DNA from 2 places in the Bacillus sp. EB V-12 genome. Region 2 is predicted to be linked to the other one. Evidence: riboswitches for the same ligand, from Rfam matches in the RefSeq annotation. Region 2 holds a riboswitch; the other holds the start of a gene.
What was found. A riboswitch is a leader RNA that binds a small molecule or an ion and turns the genes downstream of it on or off. The one in region 2 is predicted to bind FMN.
Positions count from the first base shown of each region.

Region 1 (5,378 bases), on a different contig from region 2:
TAACGCATTCATATTATCATTTGTTGTAATAAGCCAAACCTGTCTGCACCGTTCTTCTTCTGCAACTTGTAATACACAATCCACAAGTTTCGTCCCTATTCCTTTTCTTTCTTCAAAGCTATCTAGCGATACAATTTCGCATATATTTCCGGTCACTTCATACGTTATAATTCCGATTATTCTGTCATCTGAGAGCGCAACAAATCCTGGCAACTCTTCTAACTGATGTCCCTTACCACGTGAAACCATCAATGAACTTCCCCAGTTCTCATACATGAACATTCGGATTGTTTCTTTCATCGCTGGCGTAATTTTTTGTATATGCAGCATTTCCTATTTCTCCCCTTTTATATCATTGTGATACAATATAAGTGTATCACATGTAACGGTATTTGGAGGATGAGGTAAAGTATGAAACGTTTTTTTGCAGCATTGTTTACTATACTAGGTGCAATAACTGCCCTTGGGATTTTCTTTACAAATAAAGTGATGTACTTAAAGAAAAAAACAGAGGAAGAAGTACTCGAAAGAGAAACGAAAAAACATTTTCGTATAGAGGATTTTGATGCTCTTCATAAAGAAGAAATTCATATCCCTTCACAATTCGGATACGACCTTCACGGATATTACATTCCTGCTGGTCATTCCACCAATAAGTTTATGGTTTTTTGCCACGGTGTAACTGTAAATAAAATAAACTCTGTAAAATATGCAAACTTATTCTTAAAAAGGGGATATAACGTCCTCATTTACGATCATCGTCGTCATGGTAAAACTGGCGGAAAAACAACAAGCTATGGATACTATGAAAAACATGATTTAAAATCCGTAGTTGACTGGCTAAAAAACCGTTTTGGCACCAATATTACACTTGGTATTCATGGTGAATCTATGGGAGCTGCAACACTTCTTCAATACGCAGGACTTGTAGAAGATGGTGCTGATTTCTATATTGCAGATTGTCCTTTCTCTGATTTTCACGGACAATTACAGCACCGTTTAAAGGTTGAATTCCATCTACCAAAATGGCCTTTATTACCTTTAGCAAACGCATTTTTAAAAGTTCGTGACGGTTATACAATTCGTGAAGTTTCACCAATCGACTGTATAAAAAACATTAACAATCCCGTTCTCTTTATTCATAGTAAAGATGACGACTATATTTTAGCTGATATGACAAAAGCGTTATATGAAGCGAAAGAAAATAATAAGCAGCTTTATATTGCAGAACACGGTGCACACGCTTGCTCTTATAACGAAAATAAAGAAGAGTACGAAGCAGCCGTCGATCAATTTTTAAACACATATGTGAAAGAAACAAAAAACAGGCTTGCATAAGCCTGTTTTTTATTGCGCTAAAACGTCTGTAACTTGTTCCATATTTTCAGAAATCCATTGCATTGCATCATCTAACGTTGGGAATTCTGTCGTTTGAAATGTTACTTCATCTTGAAGTAACCAAACATCCTTTGCCTCTTGCCCTACACCTGCAATGGACCAATGTAACAAACTATATGGATGATTATCATTCAAAAATGATGCCCACGTGCGCTCATTTGCAATGTTTCGTAATGTATGTAATTGTTTATCCATCTCTCGTCACCTTACTCTAGTCAGTTATGAAAACTATTATAACACTCTCTTCTTTCTCAAACAAAGTGCTCTTTTTATATTGTCAAGCACTTCCCTTGATTATATGATGAAATTAAGCGTTTGGGAAGGAGGGATAACGTTGGCAAAAGTACAAATTAAAGTAAATGATAATGGCTCTTTTCGCGTTACAGGGGACGTGGAATTAGTCGACTCACAAGGGAATGTATTCCCAGCAAAACCGGCATTTTCTTTATGCCGTTGTGGTTTATCAAAAAATATGCCTTATTGCGACGCTTCGCATAAAGGTAAATTCGAGTCTGTTGTTAGAGCACCAGAGGCAGAATAATTTTACATGTGACATGCACATTTTTTTGTGCATGTTTTTTCTTTTTAGCAACTCCGTTATATCCCTTCTCCTTACAACATTTCTAATACTTTTATTTCCATTCCAGCCTGCATATATTTTCACACAATTCTTCACATTCGAATATTTTTTACTAGCCTTTTATTTTTTTTGTGCTATAATTTGAGCAAACAGCATCCTTCGGGGTCGGGTGAAATTCCCAACCGGCGGTGATGAAGTGAAAACTTCTAAGTCCGTGACCCGTTTTCAACTCGAAAACGGTGGATCTAGTGAAACTCTAGGGCCGACAGTATAGTCTGGATGGGAGAAGGATATGTTTCTAGTTTTTTATATAGTGAATACACTTTTATTTCAGTATGCATATTTTTAAAGATTCATTTTGATTCTTTATATATGTTTAATTTTCTATACTTATTTTTTATACTGAAATAAAAAGAGACAACTAGCGTTTAAAAATTCGATATTTTGCTAGGTTTTTTCCTTATGCAGAAATATCAATTATCGTTAGGTTTCTTTCCTATGCTTTCGTATTCAAACTATATTTCTAGAAATCACGTCTCCCAAACCCCAAGGATATTAAATCCTTGGGGTTTTTTGATTTTTTTAGGAGAGGTGAAGAAAATGACAGATCAAGAATATATGAGGATTGCCCTGCAGTTAGCAGAAGGGACATCAGGACAAACAAGTCCAAATCCTATGGTTGGTGCTGTTGTTGTAAAAGATGGAAACATCGTTGGTATGGGGGCTCATTTACGAGCTGGTGAAGAACACGCAGAAGTTCATGCCCTTCAAATGGCTGGTCAGAACGCCAAAGACGCTACCGTTTATGTAACACTGGAACCGTGTAGCCACTTTGGAAAAACACCACCTTGTTGTGAATTGCTCATCGAAAAAGGAGTTAAGCGTGTTGTAATTGCTACTCTCGATTGTAATCCGCTCGTTTCTGGTAACGGAAAAAGAAGATTAGAGGAAGCTAGAATTGAAGTAACTACCGGTGTTCTTGAAGCAGAAGCAGTTTTATTAAATCGCTACTTTTTTCACTACATGAAAACGAAGCGCCCTTTTGTAACAATCAAAACAGCGATGAGCTTAGATGGAAAAACAGCAACTGTAACTGGTGAAAGTAAGTGGATTACAGGTGAAGAAGCACGTGCTGATGTTCACCAATATCGCCATACACATGATGCAATTCTTGTTGGAGTGAATACAGTTATAGCTGATAATCCTCATTTAACAACAAGAATTCCAAATGGTGGGAAACATCCTATTCGCGTTGTTTTAGATACCCATTTACGAACGCCACCATCTTCTCATGTTATAACAGATGGTTTAGCACCGACATGGATTATTGTCGGTAAGGATGTAAAGAAAGAGAAGATATCTTCTTATGAATCTAAAAATATAGCTATATTCCAAATGGAAACGAAGCATATAGAAATCGAGGACCTTCTTTCCTTTCTTGGAGAGAAACAAATTCTTTCTCTATTCGTTGAAGGTGGCCAATCGATTCATGCAAGTTTCTTAAAAACAAACAATTTTAATGAAATTGTAACCTATATAAGCCCGAAATTAATTGGTGGGAAAGATGCTCCTACTTTATTTGGAGGAAATGGTTTTTCAAAATTACAAGATGCGCTTTCCTTGAAAATTCAAGAGATGAAACAAATTGGTGATGATATAAAAATCGTTGCGAATGCCCGAAACGAGGTGACGAAATGTTTACAGGAATTGTAGAAGAATTAGGAACGATAGCAAACATGCAACAAAGCGGAGAAGCGATGAAATTAACGATTCATGCAAAGAAAATTTTATCAGATGTTCACTTAGGTGATAGTATCGCGGTTAACGGTATTTGCTTAACTGTAACAAACTTTACAACTACTTCATTTACAGTTGATGCAATGCCTGAAACGATGCAGTCGACATCACTTCGCATGCTTAAACCGCACTCTAAAGTAAATTTAGAGCGAGCAATGGCTGCAAACGGACGATTCGGTGGACATTTCGTTTCAGGACATATTGATGGAATCGGAACGATTTTAAATAAAAAACAACATTACAATGCCGTCTATTACAAAATAGCAATTTCTGATGACCTGCTGCGCTATTGTTTGCAGAAAGGGTCCATTGCTGTTGATGGAACGAGTTTAACGATATTTGATATAGACGAATCTTCCATAACGATTTCACTCATCCCGCACACAGTAAGCGAATCTGTCATTGGAGAAAAAAATGCCGGAGATATCGTAAACATTGAGTGTGACATGATTGGTAAATATATCGAACGCTTTATTACTAAACCTACAAAACGAGTAGGTTCAATGACCGAAAGCTTTTTACAAGAAAACGGATTTCTATAAGGGGGAAGCACAATGTTTCATCGTATTGAAGAAGCTCTAGAAGATTTAAAAAAAGGTAAAGTCGTTATCGTATGTGATGATGAAAACCGAGAAAATGAAGGCGATTTTATTGCTTTAGCAGAGTACATTACACCAGAAACAATTAATTTTATGATTACACATGGCCGTGGTCTCGTTTGTGTACCGATTACGGAAGGGTACGCAGAACGTCTACAATTAGAACCAATGGTATCTCATAATACAGATTCACATCATACTGCGTTTACAGTGAGCATTGACCATGTCTCTACAACAACAGGGATTAGCGCTCACGAACGTGCAACTACGATACAAGAATTGTTAAACCCCGCATCAAAAGGCGCTGATTTCAATCGACCTGGACATATCTTTCCATTAATTGCGAAAGAAGGCGGTGTCCTGCGTCGTGCAGGTCATACAGAAGCTGCTGTTGATTTAGCAAAGCTATGCGGTGCCGAACCAGCTGGAGTTATTTGCGAGATTATAAATGAGGACGGCACGATGGCACGTGTACCTGATTTAATAGAATGCGCAAAACAATTTGATATAAAAATGATTACAATAGAAGATTTAATTGCTTACCGCCGCCATCATGAAACACTTGTGACGAGAGAAGTGGAAATTACATTACCTACAGATTTCGGTACTTTCCACGCAATTGGCTATTCTAACTCATTAGATACGAAAGAACATATCGCACTTGTAAAAGGTGATATTTCAATAGGTGAACCGGTACTTGTGCGTGTTCATTCTGAATGCTTAACAGGAGATGTATTCGGTTCACATCGCTGCGATTGCGGACCACAACTCCATGCAGCACTTGCTCAAATTGAGCGTGAAGGAAAAGGTGTTCTTCTTTATATGAGACAAGAAGGAAGAGGCATTGGGCTTCTTAATAAGCTTCGTGCTTATAAATTACAAGAAGAAGGATTCGATACTGTAGAAGCAAATGAAAAACTCGGCTTCCCTGCTGATCTTCGTGATTACGGTATCGGAGCACAAATATTAAAAGATTTAGGTTTACAAAGTTTACGATTATTAAC
Region 1 covers NZ_JBUXJL010000001.1:529,098-534,475, reverse strand. Annotated here, with positions in the region: gene ACZDYH_RS02865 (GNAT family N-acetyltransferase) at 1-330, opposite strand, end outside; gene ACZDYH_RS02860 (alpha/beta hydrolase) at 412-1,338, shown strand; gene ACZDYH_RS02855 (DUF2552 family protein) at 1,348-1,593, opposite strand; gene ACZDYH_RS02850 (CDGSH iron-sulfur domain-containing protein) at 1,733-1,939, shown strand; FMN riboswitch at 2,130-2,273, shown strand; gene ribD (bifunctional diaminohydroxyphosphoribosylaminopyrimidine deaminase/5-amino-6-(5-phosphoribosylamino)uracil reductase RibD) at 2,579-3,691, shown strand; gene ribE (riboflavin synthase subunit alpha) at 3,673-4,317, shown strand; gene ribBA (bifunctional 3,4-dihydroxy-2-butanone 4-phosphate synthase/GTP cyclohydrolase II) at 4,330-5,378, shown strand, end outside.
Region 1: it holds a riboswitch for FMN, as region 2 does, so the genes downstream of both, ribD (bifunctional diaminohydroxyphosphoribosylaminopyrimidine deaminase/5-amino-6-(5-phosphoribosylamino)uracil reductase RibD) here and ACZDYH_RS10235 (ECF transporter S component) in region 2, are expected to answer to the same signal.

Region 2 (5,378 bases):
TTTTTCTCGCAAAGCAATTTCAACAAAATGATCTTCTATCGTTGCAACCTTTAAATTCCGAATCGTCGCTATTTCTTCTAAAGAACGTCCTTGTCTCCAAAAATTATATGTTTTTTTCGTGGATAAACTAAATAATTCAGCTCTCTCATTTGGATAAGATATAATTTCAGCTAATAGCGGAAATTCATTTTCTTTATCACGAACTTCTTGTATAAAGAAATGTATTGTACCCCAAAATAAAAAATACACCCTGAATATATCTTGTTTCGTAATTTCTGCTAATTGTTGCAATGTACAACCAATGCGTTCATAACCCGTTAATCGATATGTTACAATCGTCGCTTCTATCGCATTACTCTTTTCTAAAAGATTATGTACTTCCGTCCATAGTTTTCTCGCCAACTCACTTCTCTTATATGGCCTTCCTGTTAGAAAACGTTTCACCCACATCATTATTTCTGTATCTTGCTGAATTGGAATAAACCTCGTATTATTCTGTTGTAAATTTGATATGGTTTGAATAATTAATGATAATCTTTTCCAAAATGTTTCACCTAATTCACCATAATGTAAACCATGCAAATGCGCCGGAAAAGCATAAACTTCCTCCCATTTATGTAACTGCATTTTACCCGTAGGTGTTAACACATATGTATTTTCATGTATTTCTTGAATAAAATCCGCTTGCAACAACTTTGCAACTTCACCATCATAGTCATTTCTATTTAATGATTTATATATTCCGAACAAAAAAGAAATTCGGAACATGTTTCCATCTTGTAAAGTTTGCGAAGAACGTTTGCCCTTTAGTAAATAATAAATAGAAGAAACGGTTCTTTCACCATTCAATTGTTTTAAACAATGCAACAAAGTATATTGTATTTGCATGACCGCTTCCACCTTCCAATCTTAACTTCATTCTTTTCAGTACAATTACACTATCTACTGTCGCTCATTAAACTTATCATATAAGAACTATATACTTGTATATATTCTATTGTATCAAACGAAATCATATTTACGTATTTTGAAAATCTTATGACATAATTCAAAAATAAGTTGACACTCTAATTGATAAGCATTATCATTATAATTTTATGTTGAAAAGTTTTACAAACCGTTTTACAATAAGGTTATAATTTTTATGGCGAGCTTTTCACATACATATTATCAGGAGGGAAAAAAGATGGCAAAATATACAATCGTTGATAAAGATACTTGTATTGCATGTGGTGCTTGTGGCGCTGCTGCACCAGACATTTATGACTATGATGATGAAGGTATTGCATTTGTAACATTAGATGATAACCAAGGTATCGTTGAAATTCCAGATGTATTAATTGAAGATATGATGGATGCATTCGAAGGCTGTCCAACTGACTCAATTAAAGTTGCTGACGAATCATTCGACGGAGACGCTTTAAAATTCGAATAGTCTTTTATTAACTTCAAAAAACGCCCCTCCTATTGATGAGGGGCGTTTTTTGTATCTAAATTTTATTTTCCTTAATAAAAAACCATTAGTAGTTTCACACTACTAATGGTTTTAGTATATATTATGCATTTTTCATTTTTGCAAACACCCATACTTTCAGGCGTGAGAATAATGCTACAAATACAATTGTTACAACAATCCCTTTAATTAAATTAAATGGTAAGATTGCCGTTACAACCGTTGTTTTTATAGCTTCGCTAGACATAGCTGGTGAATTTAAAAACCAAGTGTACGCCGGGAATATGATGATGTAGTTTAATACACTCATAATAAGTGCCATTGTAATTGTCCCTAGCATTAATCCTGTAGTTAAACTCTTCACAGTACGATACTTTCTAAATAAGAAAGCTGCTGGCCCAATAAATAAACATCCTGCAATAAAGTTTGCAATTTCTCCAACTGGTACTCCCGTTAGACTTCCTTGAATCCCGTAATGTAAAATGTTCTTTATCGCCTCTACAATCACTCCTGCTACTGGTCCAAAGATAATTGCCGCAATTAGAGCTGGTACATCACTAAAATCAATTTTCAAAAATGGCGGAAGCCCTGGGAACGGGAAATCCAACATCATTAGTAAATATGCAATACTACTTAGCATCGCTACACTCACCATCTGCACTACACTGTTTTTTTGTTTCATCTTTCTCTCTCCTTTTCCATCGATCATCTCATGGAAAGTGGAAAGGTTCTGCTATGCCTATTTTTTCATAGAACGAAAAAACCCTTTGTGTTTTACACAAAGGGAGAATTTAAGGCACATCAAACAGACGTTCAAATCCATATCTTTTTTGAACGCTTGAACCTCCATCTTCTCCCATCCAGACTATACTGTCGGCTTTGGAATCACACCAAATCCTGCCTTAACGGCTCGCGGGCTTAGAACAAAATCATAAATAGTTCATCACCGCCGGTCGGGATTTTCACCCTGCCCCGAAGATAGACCGATATTCTATTTTCCCCTTCATTATACAACAACCTCATAACATTGTGAACTAAAAAATTGTAACTTATTTAAAATTAGTTATTTATTTTTCGTAACAAAAAATAAATTGCGAGATATTTTACAATACAATCCATATTTTTTATTATTCGGCATTTCTCTTTTGAATTACCTAGTCATATATAATTAAAAGTGATAAGATATTGAATTGTTAAGATAAGAACATTTTCTGAGTTATGGAGGAAATGTCATGAAAAAAGACAAGAGACATTCTATTCGAGAAGCAATGAAAAAAAACTTAAGAAAAGAATACTTTTACTTAAAAAAAGAATTACTTTTCTACTGCCCAATTGATTTAGGCACATTCTCAAACGAGACATACTATGCTACTTTCGATGAAGATGGCATCAGTATTTATCAGTATGATAAAAAAACAGAAAGTAAATTAAAATTGTGTGAGCGTCATCCGTGGAAGAGTTGGAATAAAGTGAAGATTGATCACTATTTGACAACTTCTCAATTTATTTTTCAGGGTGAGCGAAATTGGATCTTATCTCTTTTTCAAAAAGGAAAAGAAGCTCAAAAAATTATTGAAGAGCATACATCTTTACAAACAGAAGTTGTTTCCCGCTCTTTCTTAAAAAAACTTCCTGGTTTTCGTTCTAATACACCACTGAATAAATACATCGGTAGTATTTGTTACACTGCACTTATTGCATTTTTATTAAAATGGATGATTCCATTTCAAGCACCACAAATCGCCCTGTATTCTATTTCGATTGGTTGTATGCTTCTTGGCCTACTTTGTTTGACAATCGGTTTAATTGAACCGACTATCGTACTGTTTCGAACAAAAGAGAAAACAAGAACAAAAGTTTTTTACTTATATAGCTATTTAGCTATTTCTGGATTTATATGTGTCTTTATTTTTTGGTAAAAGAAGCCGTCCCAAAATAAATTTTGGGACGGTTTTCTTTTAGATATAGATGCTCTGATTCACTCAATAGTTCTAGCAAAAGCGCCCATATAATTTCATTTACATTGAATCTTATTTAAGAAGAACATAAATTTGTTCAAAGTTTAATTTTTGAGGCGTTTCCTTTACTTAACATATAATTGTTGATTAGGATAAATTAGCTCTTGCTGCAATCCATTTTTTTCTTTAATTTCCTTAAGTGTCATACTAAATTTCCGTGCAATACTAACTAAAGTATCGCCTTTTTGTACGACATATAATGACGAAGAAACAACTTCATTTCTTTGTTCACTTAAAACAAGCAATGGGTTCATCGCATTCTTTTTCGCCATCGTCCATCTTCCTTGATGAAGTTCTAGATGTAAGTGCGCACCTCGCGATTCTCCCGTGTTCCCTACTTCTCCAATTTTTTCTCCTTTGGAAATATAATCTCCTTGATTCACATATCTCTTATTTAAATGTGCATATACAGCCTCATATTCTCCGTGTTTAATAAATACAACATTTCCATAACTACTTGAATAATAAGACCTCGTTACCTTACCATCTTGGATAGCTGCCACAGGCGTTCCAATCGGCGCAGCTACATCAATACCATAGTGTTTTCCATGCCTTGTCCCAAAATAATCACTTATCTGACCTTCAACAGGCCATGTCCATCGATTTTCTTCTGCATAAACATGTAATTGAGATACAAACAGTATACTCAATAACATGACACCGCATTTTAAAACTTTCATATACATCCTCCGTTTTCTAATTACCACCATACCTTCTCTATTTTGGTATATTACAGAAAAAAGTATACAAAAAAAGAAAGTGAATTACTCCACTTCCTTCTCTTTTTTATCACGAAAAACTAATGCACTACGGTTATACTCCACATCTTTCACTTGTAATCGGGCATTTATTACTCGAGCTATCGCAAACAAATAATCAGATAATCTATTTACATACTTTAATACAACTTCATTTATTTTCACTTCTTTTTGCAATGATACTATAGAGCGTTCTGCTCTCCTTACAACAGTACGTGCAATATGAATAGTAGCCGCCGCCTCGCTACCACCTGGCAAAATAAAGCGTTCTAGTGGCGGGGCTTCTTCTATATATAAATCAATCTTTCTTTCTAAACTTTCAACCATCTCAATTGTCACTTTATAAGGAATTTTTTGTTCCACTATTGCCAAGTCTCCTCCACAATCAAATAGTTCATGTTGAATATTTTCGAGCTCATTGTAAATATCTATAAAAGCCCCACCTTGAAGCTTAGTCATTGCATATCCAATATGAGAATTTGCCTCGTCTATTGTTCCATACGCTTCCACACGGATATCATCTTTATCAACCCTGCCACCTATTACACTTGTCGTTCCTTTATCTCCTGTTTTTGTATATAATTTCATTTCTTCACAGCACCTCTCTTGTTATTTTTAATTCGAGCAACATAGAAAAAAGTTCTACCATTCTTTATTTAATTGAGTTTACAAAAAAATAAAAAACAGCAGAACTTTATTCATTATCAACTTTAAAAACGCATATCTAAATTATACGATTCGGTAAATATACAGAGAATGTAGTTCCTTCTCCAACAACACTTGATACAGAAATTTTACCATCATGGCCTTGAACAATATTTTTCGCAATCGCAAGCCCGAGTCCTGTTCCACCCTTTTTCCCACGTGTTCTTGCTTTATCAGCTTTATAGAAACGATCAAATAAAAATGGAATATCTTCTTCTGGAATGCCTGCACCCGAATCTTGTACTTCAAAAATAAGACCGTTATTTTTCGTATCAATTACAAGCGTTACATGTCCGCCTGCATTCGTATGACGTATTGCGTTATCAATTAAATTCGTCAATACTTGTTCCATACGATCTGCATCAAACGGGTATTGTTCAATTGGATCTTTGAAATCAACCGTTAACGCGACCTCTTTATCCTTTGCAATCCCTTGGAATTTAC
Region 2 covers NZ_JBUXJL010000002.1:695,079-700,456, reverse strand. Annotated here, with positions in the region: gene ACZDYH_RS10245 (YpbB family protein) at 1-888, opposite strand, end outside; gene ACZDYH_RS10240 (ferredoxin) at 1,187-1,435, shown strand; gene ACZDYH_RS10235 (ECF transporter S component) at 1,557-2,135, opposite strand; FMN riboswitch at 2,298-2,437, opposite strand; gene ACZDYH_RS10230 (hypothetical protein) at 2,686-3,372, shown strand; gene ACZDYH_RS10225 (peptidoglycan DD-metalloendopeptidase family protein) at 3,537-4,151, opposite strand; gene ACZDYH_RS10220 (cob(I)yrinic acid a,c-diamide adenosyltransferase) at 4,236-4,817, opposite strand; gene resE (sensor histidine kinase ResE) at 4,954-5,378, opposite strand, start outside.